DNA from 2 places in the Solibacillus sp. FSL W8-0474 genome. Region 2 is predicted to be linked to the other one. Evidence: predicted binding sites of a transcription regulator. Region 2 holds the regulator's gene; the other holds the start of a gene.
The links. The regulator NrdR, encoded in region 2, represses ribonucleotide reductase genes. The targets are predictions, from matches to a motif close to AACACNATATATNGTGTT.

Region 1: the regulator NrdR is predicted to act here: its motif matches at 4,113-4,130, upstream of NYE67_RS12415 (vitamin B12-dependent ribonucleotide reductase).

The regions. Positions count from the first base shown of each region.
Region 1 is NZ_JBBOQJ010000001.1:2,462,725-2,470,634, forward strand. Features, by position in the region: gene trhO (oxygen-dependent tRNA uridine(34) hydroxylase TrhO) at 1-386, opposite strand, end outside; gene NYE67_RS12410 (YqjF family protein) at 612-1,370, shown strand; gene NYE67_RS12415 (vitamin B12-dependent ribonucleotide reductase) at 1,483-4,053, opposite strand; gene NYE67_RS12420 (lipoate--protein ligase family protein) at 4,305-5,138, opposite strand; gene NYE67_RS12425 (rhodanese-like domain-containing protein) at 5,238-5,621, shown strand; gene gcvPB (aminomethyl-transferring glycine dehydrogenase subunit GcvPB) at 5,751-7,232, opposite strand; gene gcvPA (aminomethyl-transferring glycine dehydrogenase subunit GcvPA) at 7,225-7,910, opposite strand, start outside.
Region 2 is NZ_JBBOQJ010000001.1:2,821,242-2,829,151, forward strand. Features, by position in the region: gene dnaI (primosomal protein DnaI) at 332-1,273, opposite strand; gene NYE67_RS14265 (replication initiation and membrane attachment family protein) at 1,276-2,640, opposite strand; gene nrdR (transcriptional regulator NrdR) at 2,660-3,127, opposite strand; gene NYE67_RS14275 (glyceraldehyde-3-phosphate dehydrogenase) at 3,403-4,422, opposite strand; gene coaE (dephospho-CoA kinase) at 4,606-5,202, opposite strand; gene mutM (bifunctional DNA-formamidopyrimidine glycosylase/DNA-(apurinic or apyrimidinic site) lyase) at 5,215-6,087, opposite strand; gene polA (DNA polymerase I) at 6,100-7,910, opposite strand, start outside.

The sequences.
Region 1 (7,910 bases), 360 kb from region 2:
ACAACCGTATTCTCATCTTGCAGTTCCTTCATAAATTGCTCAGGGGATAAATAACGGCCTGTCAATTCATGTGGATTAACATCTTCCTCTAAGCCTAAGTTAACAAGCTCTGGTCGAGGACGGACATGCATTTTTTTGAACGCATGACTTTCTACCGCATCAATTTTAAATACGATACCTTCAAATAAAGGATCTGACTTCATCTTTTCCATGTAGGCTTCTGTTTGCTCAATTGTTCCAGAAACTGTCCCGTTAATGCCTTCATTAGCGACTAAAATACGTCCCTTTAAACCGATTTCTTTACAGAAAGCTAAATGCTCCGCTGAGAATACTGCCGGATCTTCAATTGTTGTATAATGATAATATAATAATACTTGATAATTCATGTTTTCCACCTATCATTCATATATTTGCAGGATATACCTGATAGTTTAAAACTACCTTACAATGATAAGGTATTGCACAATCATTTCCTATCAGTATTTAGACTGATATTTTAGGACAATTTTCCCTTTTTGACCTTTTTCTAAAGGAATAGAATAATAATGATATATTTATATATAAACAATATATGGCAAAGGAAGTGAGATGCATTGGAAGAAAGGTTATTAATGAATAAAAACAAATGGGATGACAGTCACCGTCCGTGGGCTTTGCCGAATTTACCATGGGGGATGAAGCAGACATGGAGCGATCTTTTGTTTGCCCATTACCCGATTAAATATGAAATGTTACGAAAAATAGTACCAAAAGAGCTGGAACTGGATTCATATGAAGGTACTTATTGGATAGGAGTTGTTCCTTTTCTTATGTCAGGGGTTAGACTTAGGGGATTGCCGCCAGTACCTGGAACAAACCGCTTTCCGGAACTCAATGTACGGACATATGTGACAATGGACGGAAAACCCGGTATCTACTTTTTTAGTCTAGATGCAGACAATTGGCCGGCTGTAAAAGGAGCCCGAACATTTTTCCATTTGCCGTATTGGTATTCTAAGATGAAAATTATCAATCGTGGCTCATCCATACAATTTGAAAGTAAAAGACGCCATGACTTGGAAATTGAATTTGCTTGTAGCTATAGACCAATTTCAGATCCCTATTTAGCAGCAAAGGGTTCTTTTGACGAATGGATGTCGGAACGTTATTGCTTCTATACTTTAAATTTGTTCGGTACTCCAGTCCGCTGCGATATTTTGCATAGACCATGGATCTTACAAAAAGCTAAAGCCGAAATTACGATAAATACGATACTATCAAAGCAAGGCATTGAAGTGGAAAATACAGTTCCTATCGTCCACTTCGCAAAAAGGATTGACGTGCGTGCCTGGCCATTAGTACACCATGCTACGAATCGGTTAAGGATTTAGTGACAGATGAATCTAAGGCTATATGTTATTGCCAACAAAAAAATCATCCCTCCCCTAATAAACTCTTAGGGGAGGGATGATTTTAATTTATTTCAAATTCACTTGGAAAAATTTACAGTCCGCATTTCAGCTGTGCGCCACAGTTTGTACATGTGTTGCAACCGCCCATTTCCTCTACCGTACCTTGACGGCAAACAGGACATGTATTACCTACTTCCGAACCGATTGTTACGTCAGTATCTGTTAATGGTTTAATCGTATCCACTAACACAACTTGACGTTTTACTTGGTCTTCCATTTGTTTGAACTCTTCAAACTCTAATTGCTCATCTGAATTTGCCTCTTCAGCTTTTAAAGTTAATACTTGTGTATCACGGGAACCGTCAACATACACCGTACCACCTTTTGCACCGCCGCGGTATAGACGCTCGTACACTTGTTGTACTTGCTCTACTCCATAGCCTTTTGGTGCATTTACTGTTTTCGAAATCGATGAATCAATCCAGTTTTGAATAATACATTGAACATCTGCATGAGCTTCAGCAGAAAGCTCCATTGAAGATTTGAACCAGTTTGGTAAGTTATTTTCATCCACACCTGGGTTCGCATCTAAATATTCTTTTACGATTTCGGCTTTTACTTCAATAAACTTCCCTAAACGACCTGAACGGTAGTAAGTAAAGCTGAAGTAAGGTTCAAGCCCTGTTGCAACTCCGACCATTGTACCAGTCGATCCAGTTGGTGCAACCGTCAATAAATGCGAGTTACGAATACCGTTTGCCACAATATTTTCGCGAATATGCTGTGGCATTTTTTTCATGAAGCCTGTGTTAATAAATGCTTCACGTAAACGCGCTGTTTCTGCTTCTGTTTGTCCTTCTAGGAACGGGAAGCTTCCGCGCTCTGTTGCTAATTCAATTGACTGCTCATAAGCTGCAACCGCAATTGTTTTGAAGATTTGATCAACAAGTGCATTGCCTTCTTCAGAACCATATTCTTTTTCGCAATAGATTAGTAAATCCGCAAGCCCCATAACACCAAGACCTACACGACGTTCACCAAGTGCTTGCTTTTTATTTTCGTCAAGGAAGTAAGGTGTTGCATCAATTACGTTATCTTGCATACGTACGCCAACTTTTACTGTTTCACGTAACGCCTCAAAATCAACTGTTTTTGATTCCTTATTTGCAAACTTCGCTAAGTTTACTGCAGCTAAGTTACAAACGGAATATGGTGCTAATGGTTGCTCACCACAAGGGTTTGTCGCAACAACTTGCTGACCGTATGCTTTAGCGTTCGTCATGTCGTTTGCGTTATCAATGAAGAAAATCCCTGGTTCTGCAGCATATGTTGCACAAATATTAATCAAATTCCAAAGTTCTTTTGCTTTAATTGTACGGTATGTGCGCACTGGGTACCCAAGCTTTTCCCATTCGCGAACATCGCCAACTTCATGCCATTTTTCATTGTAATCTTTCATTTGCTCTGGCGTGTAGTTTGCTACATCCGGGAAGCGCAGTGGAAATTCTCCGTCATTTTCTACTGCTTCCATAAATTCTTTAGTTAATGTTACCGAAATATTCGCGCCCGTTAAGAAGTCTGCATTATGGACTGAATACGTTCCGCCATCACGTAGTTTCGTTTCAGCGTCACGGATAATCGCTTCATTAAATCCACCAAAACCTTCAATATTTTTATAGTTCACAATACCTTGATACATCGCATCTTCCTGCTGTGATAAAGGCTTGAATTTTAATTTTTCTTTTGCTAGACGAATAATCGATTCATCATCGGTATTCTCGATTAAATAACGTAGAATACGAGGGTTTTGCATTTTTGAAATGATAAACTCTACGATATCTGGGTGCCAGTCTGCTAACATAATCATTTGAGCACCACGGCGAGAACCACCTTGCTCAACAAGATGTGTCAGCTTGGCAATATCATCAAGCCAGCTCACAGAACCACTTGATTTACCGTTTACACCGCGCGCTAATGTGTTACGTGGACGGAGCGTTGAACCGTTTGTACCAACACCGCCACCACGGCTCATAATTTCCATTACTTGCTTACGGTGGTCACTGATTCCTTCACGAGAGTCTGCCACAAATGGCATTACATAACAGTTGAAGAATGTTACTTCAGTTTCCGAACCTGCTCCATAAATTACACGGCCTGCTGGAATAAAGTTCATTGATACAAGCTGTTCGTAAAATTTTTCGAACCATTCTTTTCGCTTTTCTTCAGTTTTTTCTACAGATGCTAAGCCTGTTGCATTTCGCTTTGCAATCTGCTCATAGAAAATTTCCAAAGGCTTTTCAATAATATCTAAAGAGCGCTCAATTATTCCTGTTGTCTGCTCTTCTCCCTCTAGTACGTGGCGATAATCCTCTTCAATTTCAATAAGTGCACTCTTCTTATCGAGATCAATTGATTTGATAATACCTAGTCCACGTGCCGGGAATTTTGGATCCTGCTTTACTGTCAGTACAACAAAATCTCCTGCTTTTAATGTTTTCTTTTCTGTATCCTTAAAAGAATACCGGTCAATCATGACAAGACGCGACACACCTTTATGCGTAATATGCATATCTGGTGTAATCGGATGAACTTGAGGAAATTGCTTAATATCCTGATTTAACTGATTGAATGGGATGGATTGTTCTAAAACACTTACCACCATGCAAGCCCCCTTTGAACGCTATTTAATAATGTTAACATTCCCAACAAAAACGAGAATCAAACACCATATCTTGTGTTTGATTCATTAGGACTATCCCATATGTTGAGTTATATATAATTCCTTAAAAAAGATTACACCAAATATTTATTTCAATCAAGGGTTGATTTTTTTTAGTTTATGTTAAATCCCTGTATATCAACGTTTCGAGTATCAAAATTTTTTTCGTAAAAATAAAAACAAATGTTCGTAATCTATTTTTTGAAATTCCACTCATCGGTTAAATATTTTTTTTGCATTAATTGATCCACATATTGCTGTTGTTTTTCGTTTAATTCATAAGGAATCAATTCAATATTTAGCGCATCTTCAAATCCTTTTGAAAATGCATTTACACATTGCTCAATAGTAAATGGGACATCGACAAACTGATTCATCGCTACGGCCTTTTCAGGTAATTTTTTTCTCATTCTTTCTTTTGCCTCAGCAGAATCGAAATTAAATACCGATAATAACAATTCTTCATTTAAATCCAATAATATTGCACCATGCTGTAATATGACACCTTTTTGACGTGTTTGCGCACTGCCTGCCACTTTTTTTCCTTCTACAACAAGCTCATACCAGCTTGGCGCATCAAAGCAAACTGCACTTTTCGGCTTTTTCAGATCATCCAGTTGCTCCTTCGTTTCAGGTATACTGAAATAGGCGTTTAGCCCTAGCTGACGGAACCCCTGCAATATCCCTTCGCTAATAACACGATATGCTTCTGTTACCGTCTCTGGCATATTTGGATAACTTTCTGATACAATCACGGAATATGTTAGCTCCTGATCATGTAAAACAGCACGTCCACCTGTAGGACGGCGAATAAAACCTAAATTTTGCTTTTGGACTGCTTGTAGATTAATATCTTTATGTACTTGCTGAAAGTAACCGATCGATAAAGTTGCAGGATTCCATTCATAAAATCGAATGACAGGGGGGATTTCTCCTTCACTGTGCCAATCCAGCAAAGCTTCATCTAATGCCATATTAAATGCCGGGTTACATGGACCGGAATTAATAAAATACCATTGTTTTTTCATAATTTCTCGCCTCCAATAATACATTTTAGCAAACTGGCTCGACTAACTCTAGTTCATCTCTTATAATAGAAAGTACAGAAAGAAAGGGGCAATATCGCTGTGACAATTTTATACACGATTCTAGCAATTTTAGTCGTAATCGTTGCTTACGTAGTAATCAATTCAATGCGATTGAAAAAAGCGGTAACAAATTTAACGCAAGAACAATTTATTGAAGGTTATCGTAAAGCACAATTAATCGATTTACGCGAACCGAAAGAATTCGAAGCAGGCCATATTTTAGGCGCTCGAAACATTCCTATGACGCAATTCAACACACGTCATAAAGAAATACGTCCTGACCTGCCTGTATACCTTTACTGCCAAAATTCCGGCCGTAGTGCACGAGCAGCGCTATCTTTAAAGAAAAAGGGTTATAGCCAGCTTTATCAATTGCAAGGTGGATTTAAAACTTGGACAGGTAAAGTAAAATCAAAAAACTAATCTTAAAGGCTCTCTAATTCATTAGAGGGCTTTTAATTTTGAGTTTCTACTATATATAAAGTGAATTGTAAGAAGTCTAACTTCTCCATTAGAAAAAGGGTCAGAATATCTCTGACCCTTTTGGTAATATTAAGACACTGTTACTTGTTCTTGTTTTTTATAACGTAATACTGGCGTTCTTGCAGCACGTGTCTCGTCTAGACGGTTAACAACTGTCGTATGAGGGGCTTCCTGAACTAACGCAGGATTATCTATTGTTTCTTGTGCGATTTGAATCATTGCATCACAGAATGCATCTAAAGTTTCCTTCGATTCTGTTTCAGTCGGTTCAATCATAATTCCCTCTTCAACATTTAATGGGAAGTACACTGTTGGTGGATGATATCCGAAATCAAGCAGGCGTTTTGCAATATCCAGTGTTCGTACGCCTAATTTCTTCTGGCGACGCCCCGATAAAACGAACTCATGCTTACAATGACGGTTATAAGGTAAATCAAAATGCTCTTCTAAACGGCGCATCATGTAGTTTGCGTTTAGTACAGCATATTCTGTTACAGCCTTTAAGCCATCTGGTCCCATTGATCGGATATACGTATATGCACGGACATTAATGCCGAAGTTTCCGTAGTAAGGTTTCACACGACCGATTGATTGTGGACGGTTGTAATCGAAGTGGTATGTACCATCTTCTTTTTTCACTAATACTGGTTTTGGCAAGAATGGAATTAAATCCGCTTTTACCCCTACTGGACCTGAACCCGGACCACCACCACCGTGTGGACCTGTAAATGTTTTGTGTAAGTTTAAGTGAACACAGTCAAAGCCCATGTCGCCAGGACGTGCTTTACTCATAACGGCATTTAGGTTTGCGCCATCATAGTAAACTTTTCCGCCAACACCGTGAACGATATTCGCCATCTCAATAATATTCTCTTCGAATAAGCCTAATGTGTTCGGGTTTGTCAGCATAAGCGCTGCTGTATCAGGACCGACAACACGTCGTAAATCTTCAAGATCAACTAAGCCATCTTCACCTGATTTGATTGTGATTGTTTCAAAACCTGCAACTGTAGCAGAAGCCGGGTTTGTACCGTGAGCTGAGTCCGGTACGATTACTTTGTTACGGTGCCCTTCTCCATTTGCCTCATGGAATGCACGGATCATCATTAATGCTGTCCATTCACCATGTGCGCCTGCTGCCGGCTGTAATGTTACTTCATCCATACCTGTAATTTCCTGAAGGGATGTTTGCAGGTCATATAATAATTCCATTGCACCTTGTACTGTTGACTCATCTTGTAGTGGGTGAACATTGGCAAAACCAGCATAGCGTGCAACTGTTTCATTGATTTTCGGATTGTATTTCATCGTACAAGAACCAAGTGGGTAGAAGCCTGAATCCACACCATGGTTACGACGGGAAAGTGCTGTATAGTGACGCATAATATCTAATTCAGAAACCTCAGGTAGCTCAGCTGCTTCTTGACGTACTAAATTTGATGGAATAAGCTCCTCAAGATCAAAATCAGGCACATCTAAAGGCTCTAAGTTGTAACCAATACGGCCTGGTTTTGTAATTTCGAAAATGAGTGTTTGGTTTTCGTTATTCATTATAAGCCCCCATTTCTGCAACTAGTGCATCAATTTCTTCTTTTGTACGTATTTCAGTAACAGCGATTAGTGCATGGTTTTCTAATTCAGGGTAAACTCGCCCTAAATCAAATCCACCGATGATGCCTTTTTCGATTAATGCTTTATTTAACTGTGTCACATTATGTTTTGTGTTTACTACGATTTCGTTGAAGTGTGCACCTTGATATACAACTTCGAATCCAGCTGCTTCAAACGCATTTTTTGCGTAACGTGTTTTCACGATATTTTGTTTTGCCATTTCCTGCATGCCTTGCTTTCCAAGTGCTGTCATTGCAACTGATGAAGCAAGAGCAAGTAACGCTTGGTTTGAGCAAATATTTGATGTCGCTTTATCACGACGAATATGTTGTTCACGTGCTTGTAATGTCAATACGTAACCTCTGCGTCCATCTTGGTCTACTGTTTCCCCAACTAAACGTCCCGGTACTTTACGCATCAATTTAGTCGTAACAGCGAAGTAACCGCAGTGTGGACCACCAAAAGCTTCGGAAATGCCGAATGGCTGTGCGTCACCAACTGTAATGTCCGCTCCTAATTTTCCTGGAGGTGTTAAAACGCCAAGTGCTAATGGATTTGCAGATACGATAAATAATCCTTTTGCATCATGTGTAATATCTGCAAGAGGTTGCAAGTTTT
Region 2 (7,910 bases):
ATATTAAGGCAAAATAAAAAGCACCGTCCCTATAAAAGGGACGATGCTGTATGCTCGTGGTGCCACCCTTCTTCCTTCTTCGTCAATACGAATTAGAAGCTCTCGGTCAGTTAACGTACTGAGAAACGTTGACGGATTGGCCCCGTCACTGCTCAAAGGTAGTAAAGTGAAACGCTTGTGCTAGGAAGCTTGCAGCCGTGGCTCCCCTCTCTAAAAGCAGTTCGTTAAACTTGTTGTCCTTTTCAATGCATTTTTTGTTTAATTACGTACAAAGTATACGCTCGATTTATAACAATTGCAACTGGTAAAAAGTAAATTTTTCTGTTATTTTTTATTCTCGGCGATTGACTCCATCCATCGCAACCGGAATTGTCACAGCTTTAATTCGTTCCATAATACGAGCAGCCTTTACGACTTCGATATCACCACGTTGTGATTGCGCTAAATGATGCTCCAGCCCTTTATAATCAAAGTTCGATGTAATAAATGTTGGTAATTCTTCACTCATTCGATAATGTAAAATCGTCCCAAGTATTTCATCACGTGTCCATGCCGACATCGTCTCTGCACCGATATCATCCAACATTAATACAGGCGCCTTTTTGACATAGTCTATTTTTTCATTCAAAGTATTGTCGCTAATCGCATTTTTCATTTCTCGTAAAAACTCAGGAACAAATACGACAACTGTTCTTACCTTTAGTGTTGCAAGCTCATTTGCAATCGCTCCAAGTACAAAGGATTTTCCTACACCGAATTTACCGTACAAGTAAAATCCTTTTTTCGGTAATTCTCCCGTTCGCTTATAAGTCGCGACAAATTCAGCTGCTTGTTCTGCAATACTAAGTCGGGAATGATTGTCGATTGCCAAATCTTTTAATGTTGCCTTTAATACATCTTTTGGCATATGCATGCTCGAAATCATATTGGCTACATCACGTCGTTCATCTTCACGAAGCTTTTGCTCACAAGGAACATACGTAATATCAATGACATTATGCGTTATAAATAGTTTCGGAAGATAACCTTGCAATAAATTTGTACATTGTCCTGTATGTCCATTTCCGCAACATCCTGTTGACTGTGAAATAAATTCGTATAATTTAGGTAAACTAATTTCAACCATTTCTTTCGTCACTTGCTGTTCATGTTCACGTAAAAACTGCTGAACTTTCGGATGTTCGATCGTCTCTCTGCGCATCGCTTCAAAACGTTCTTTAAAAGAGGGCATTTTTTTCTTGATTTGATTTAATTGATTATTAATCGGTTCTATTGTTATTCACCTGCCCTATCAAGCTTTTGTAATATTTTTAGGCGCTCCTGCTCGAAATCCACTGTACTGTCTTTTTCTGGTTGCTGCTGCTCATTGCGCTTGTAAAACCAGTCAGGAACTTGTTCATCTCGTCCACTTTTACGATTGTACGAAGGCTTCTTTTGGGAAGTAGCCGGTTGTTTGACCACTGAACTTTCCTGTTTCCATTTCGTATATTTATCGCGTTCTTCACGAGCTAAATCCATCGCCTCTTTAGCCGTCTTCAATTGCTTACGATTCCAGTGATCTGCGATTTTTTCTACATAGCTTTTCGGTAATTTCATATCTGTCGATAACATGACATATTCGAGCAGTACATTAGCCACTCCTATAGGCATGCTATACTTTACAACTAAATCTTCTGCAAGTTGAATTGAGGAAGGAATTGGTTCTTTTCCATTATTGATGTCACGCAACACTTGAACAGGCGGTGTTGTTTCCAAATAATGCAGAAGTTCTTGTTCTTTCGTCAAGTTTTCCGCGTGTAAAGTATCATTACTTTTCCCCTCGAATACTTTTGTCATGACAGGGGCTTCTGTAGAAACGGTCAATTTATAATAATCTGCTGCACAACGTTTTAAACGATCTGTCGTTAGTTTATTTTGCTCGTCCAATGCTTGTATTACCACTTTTTGCATTTGCAATGGTGTGAGATGATACAAAAAGGCAAGCTTTGCAATTGTTTCCTTTGCTTTCACAGTTAATGCAGCACTCGGTATTAACTGCTCAGATAAGCCAGCCTGCAGTAGCTTAAAATCAAATTGCTCATAATAAAATGGATAATCAATTTGCTTCGGTGTCATTGTTTCCAACTCATCCTGAGGCAGATTTTGATTAATCGGACGGTACACATCCATAAATGTACGTGTAACCTCTTCATACTGTTCTTTATTTGGCTGAGTCAAAAAGCGCTGACGTAATTTTCGATAAGCTCCCTCGCCAATTTTACTAAATAAGAACATCGATAAAAGCGGATCTTTAAAAAAGCTCGGTGCATCGAGTGGTCTTACTAATTCATATATAAAATGACGTTCATTAGCAGTATCCTTTCGCCAAGTACGCATTAAACCAATCGCTTCCAATGCAATTCGCGCTTCAAAAATCTTTTTCAAAGGCATCGACAATACATGCATCAAATAATAATGATTATATTGCTGAGGTGTATGATTTTCAGCTTCCGCCCATAGCGTTAAAAATAAACTTATCGGCTCCGGTCCTGTTAGGGGCTGATAAAATAGCGTTAATAATTGACGTTCATTTGTAGATAATGCGTGAGGGAGCGTTATTTCAAAATGATCTGTTGGCTGTATTTCTTTAAAGTGAACCATTTTGTCCCCCTCCTAAAACTTATTTGTCACTTGACTGGCGTGTCATAATTTCTTTTAATTCCTCGATAAATACAGTAATATCCTTAAATTGTCGATAAACGGATGCAAATCGTACATATGCAACTTCATCAACTGTTGCAAGACGATCCATTACCATTTCACCCACTTCTTCCGAGCGTACTTCTGCATTGCCAAGTCGACGTAATTCCTTTTCAATTGATAATACTATCTCTTCCAATTGATCTAAAGCAACCGGTCGCTTCTCACATGCCCGTATTAGTCCTCGCAATACCTTTTCACGGCTGAATTCTTCACGCGAGCCACCCTTTTTCACAACAATTAAAGGTGTTTCTTCTATTTTTTCAAATGTCGTAAAACGGAAAGCACACGATTCACATTCACGACGTCTTCGAATTTCTTTATTATCATCAACAGGTCTTGAATCTACAACACGTGTACCGTTGTATTGACAAGCTGGACATCTCATATTTTATTTCTCCTAAATGTTAGTTTATCTATATTATAACAAAAACAACGCGCGTGAAATAGTTCTTCATGCGCGTCGAAATTTTCCAAAAGGAAAGTGATTCAATTATATAGTGCCCTATCGTTTCACACAATAGAAAATGCCTTTTGTAAAAATAAATATTCTACAAAAGGCAATAGTTTAGTTATATCCCGGCACTATACATGCCGAAAGAATCACTTACCGAATTTCGAATCAAGACTTTTCAATCTTTTTACTCGTAAAAAGAAATTAAATTATGCATTAACCGCTACTAATTCTTTGGCAATTTTATTTGCTAAGTCTACTACACGTGCAGAGTAACCCCATTCGTTATCATACCAAGCAATTACTTTTACTTTACGGTCACCTAAAACAATTGTTGTTAATCCATCAACTGTAGAAGAATATGTTGTTGTATTGTAGTCTGAAGATACTAATGGCTCCATTGAGAAGTTTAAAATACCGTTCATTTTGCCTTCAGCAGCTGCTTTAAATGCAGCATTTACTTCTTCTACTGTTACATCTTTTTCTAAATCTACAACTAAGTCCACCAATGATACGTTTGGTGTAGGTACACGTAAGGCCATACCGTGAATTTTACCATCCAATTCTGGCAACACTAAGCGTAAAGCTTTAGCTGCACCAGTTGAAGTTGGAATAATTGACGATGCACAGTTACGAGCACGACGTAAATCTTTATGTGGGTTATCAATGTTATTTTGATCATTTGTATAAGCATGTACAGTTGTCATTAAGCCATTTACAATACCAAATTCATCATTTAATACTTTTGCTACTGGAGCTAGGCAGTTTGTAGTACAAGAAGCATTTGAAATGACATCGTGTTTTGATAAATCTAATTTATCATCGTTTACACCTAACACTACTGTAATATCTTCATTTTTACCTGGAGCTGTTAAAATAACTTTTTTCGCGCCAGCTTCTATATGCTTTGCAGCGTTTTCACGGTCATTGAATTTACCAGTAGCTTCAATAACAATATCTACACCCATTTCAGCCCATGGTAATTTTAAAGGATCGCGTTCACTAACTAGCTCAACACGTTTACCGTTTACGATTAATGCACCTTCAACCGCTTCAACAGTACCTGGGAATACACCATGATTTGTGTCATACTTAATTAAATGTGCTAACGTTTCAGATGGGTAACTTGCATTTACTGCTACGATATTAACATCACCGCGCATCATCGCTTGTCGGAATACCATACGACCAATGCGGCCAAAACCATTAATTGCAATAGAAACTGTCATATTATTTAAATCCTCCTAAAAGTACGATTCATTCGTTTTATTTATTCGTTGATTAGTATAACACATATTCTAAAAAGGTGAACATATTTAACGCACATAAAAAAAGTTGTTATTTTCAGATAATACATACCCTAAAAATAAATGCCTTAACCCACTTCAAACAAAAACGGGCAAGGCATTATTTTATTTCAAAACATTCCATTCAAATAAAACATTTTGCAATTGAAGGGCAGTATCTTCCAAAGAGCCATTATTATAAATAACTACATCAGCTAGCGCTTCTTTATCTTTAACAGGAATTTGCGTAGCAATACGTGCTTTTGCTTCTTCTTCGGTCAAGCCATTTCGTTCCATTAAGCGTTCTAGTTGAACATCCTCCGTTACAGAAACTACGATAATCTTTTCAACAAAATGCTCGAGCTTGCTTTCGAATAATAATGGAATATCCATAAATACGTTTTTTTCACCGTAGGAAATAAACTCATCACGCTGGCGAATCATTTCTTCACGAATAGCTGGGTGAATGATGGCATTTAGTTGTTGACGCTTCGTTTCATCATGAAAAATAAGATTCCCTACTTTTGCGCGGTTCATTGTACCATCTTCAGAAATGACATCCTGTCCAAATACTTCTGCGATTTTCAAAAGCGTTGGACTTCCTGGCTCTACGACTTGTCGTGCAACTTGATCGGCATCAACAATTGGTAAGTTATATGACTGAATCATTTTTGCGACTGTACTTTTTCCACTTGCAATACTTCCTGTTAAACCTATAATCACAGTAATTCCCCTTTACTTTTGACATTGAGGACAATATGTTGACGTCCTTCCCCCGATAACGATGGATTCTGTATTTGCTTCACATATTACACATTGTTTTTTTCCGTACATTTTTAAGCGATGCTGCATCGTACCTGCCCCACCGTTAATACTCCGATAGTCAGATATTGTAGAGCCGCCTGAGTCGATGCTTTCCTGAAGTACATCACAAATCACTTGAAAGAGCTCCATTTTTTTCTCTCTATTTAAGTCACTTGTCACACGGCCAGGATGAATGAATAATTTAAATAAAGCTTCAGTTGCATATATATTCCCGCAGCCTGAGATAACTTGACCGTCCATAATGACTTCTTTAATTGCCTTTTTCGCAAATTTCGGCTTTTCACTTTGCGTTAGGAAAAAATCACATGCGCTTTCATCAAAAGGCTCCGGTGCCATTTTCAGTAAAGGTGGATGGTCTGCTAGTTCTTTTATAAAGCGTAATTCACCAAAACGGCGAATATCTGCATAGACAAGTAATTCTCCACTTGCTAAAGTGAATACTGCATGAATATGCTTCCGAAATTTTTCTTCCGCAATCTCCAGCACATCATTAACAACAAACCAGGCACCACTCATCCCTAAATGATTTACTAAAATAAAACGTTCATCACTTTTCTTGAGATGAAAGAATATATATTTTGACCTGCGCTCCAATTTATCGATTATCATGTCCCGTACTACTAGTTCAAACTGTGAAGGCTTCGCATTTTTTACAATCGCCTGTTTCCCTTCTTCATGCGATGTATACACGACATCCGATAAAGAGACTGAAACAATCGTTTTCCCTTCTACTATTGGTCGTAAATCACGTACGACCCCTTCTACTTCTGGTAATTCCGGCATAACTGGTACTCCTTATTTCGCATCGTACCATGTAGGACCATATGAAAACTCAACTTTTAACGGCACACTTAACTTAATTGCATTTTCCATAACTTCAGGTACGATACGTTCTAAAATTTCAATTTCTTCTTTTGGTGCTTCAAAAATAAGCTCATCGTGTACTTGTAACAACAGCTTCGTCTGCAGCCCTTCTTGTTCAAGGCGTGCATCCATGTCAATCATTGCTTTTTTAATAATATCCGCTGCACTTCCTTGAATCGGCGTGTTCATCGCCGTACGCTCCGCAAAACTTCTTAAATTGAAGTTCGAGCTTGTGATGTCCGGCAAGTAGCGGCGGCGATTTAAAATCGTTGTAACAAAGCCGGCTTTCTTGGCCTCTTCAATACTTGTATCCATATAGTTTTTTACACCCGGGAAGCTTTGCAAGTAGTTTTCGATAAAAATTGCCGCCTCTTTACGTGTAATATCAAGGCTTTGTGATAAGCCATAATCACTGATTCCATATACAATACCAAAGTTTACAGCTTTTGCTGTGCGACGCATTAAGCTTGTCACTTCATCTGGATTTTCAAGATTAAACACATCCATTGCCGTACGTGTATGGATATCCATTCCTTGCTGGAATGCTTCTACAAGCGCATCATCACCGCACATATGTGCTAATACGCGCAGCTCGATTTGAGAATAGTCTGCAGCAAACAGAATCCAATCTTTTTTTGCAGGAACAAATGCCTTTCGAATTTTGCGTCCTTCTTCCAAACGAATCGGGATGTTTTGTAAGTTCGGGTTTGTTGAGCTTAATCGTCCCGTTGATGTTAATGCTTGTTGGAAGCGAGTATGCACTTTGGAATCCGCTTCATGTACCTCTTTAATCAACCCTTCAATATAAGTTGACTTAAGTTTCGCGAGTGTTCGGTATTCCAGAATATGCTTTACAATATCATGCTCGGACTGCAGTTTTTCCAGTACATCGGCTGCTGTCGAATAACCTGTTTTCGTCTTTTTAATGACAGGTAAGCCTAGTTTATCAAATAAAATGACACCAAGCTGTTTCGGTGAATTAATATTGAATTTCTCGCCTGCCAGTTCATAAATTGTCACTTCCATTACTTCGAGCTTTGTCTTCAGTTCATCACCCATTTGACGCAATGTATCGATATTGACTGTTATCCCTTCGCTCTCCATTTTCCCTAAAATATGTGCAAGCGGCAGCTCCAGCTCTTTATATAATTCAAACTGTTCATTTTCTTTAAGTGTTTGCTCTAAAACTGGCTGCAGCTTCCATACTGCTACTGCTTTTCGGCTTACATGTTCTGCTACATGATCTGCCCCCGGAACAATCCACTTTGCCCCTTTTCCGTAAATCGCTTCATTGGATTGTACATCCTGATAACCGAATTCTTTTGCAAGTGTTGCAACATCATCACCTGAAATCGACGGCTTTAAAATGTACGAAGCTAACAATAAATCGAACTCCACACCTTTTAGCTCAATCCCTAAACGATGGAGCATTGCTTGTGTCGCTTTACTGTCTACCATATATTTTTTCTTTGTTTCATCTTGGATCCATGCTTTTAAATCTGCATTATCCACTACATTATCAATCGCTGTATATACCGTGCGTTCCCCGTCTGTCAAGGCTAAACCGAGGGCATTACAGCTATGGTAATGTTCATTTTCCAACTCCAGATGAATTGCCATCGTATCTTTTAACATGTCAGCTTTAATAGACTGCACATTTTCAAATACTAATTCAGCTTGTTCAGTTTCTACTGCTTCAAAATCGCTCTTTTCGATTAAAGATTTAAACCCAAGCTCTTGCC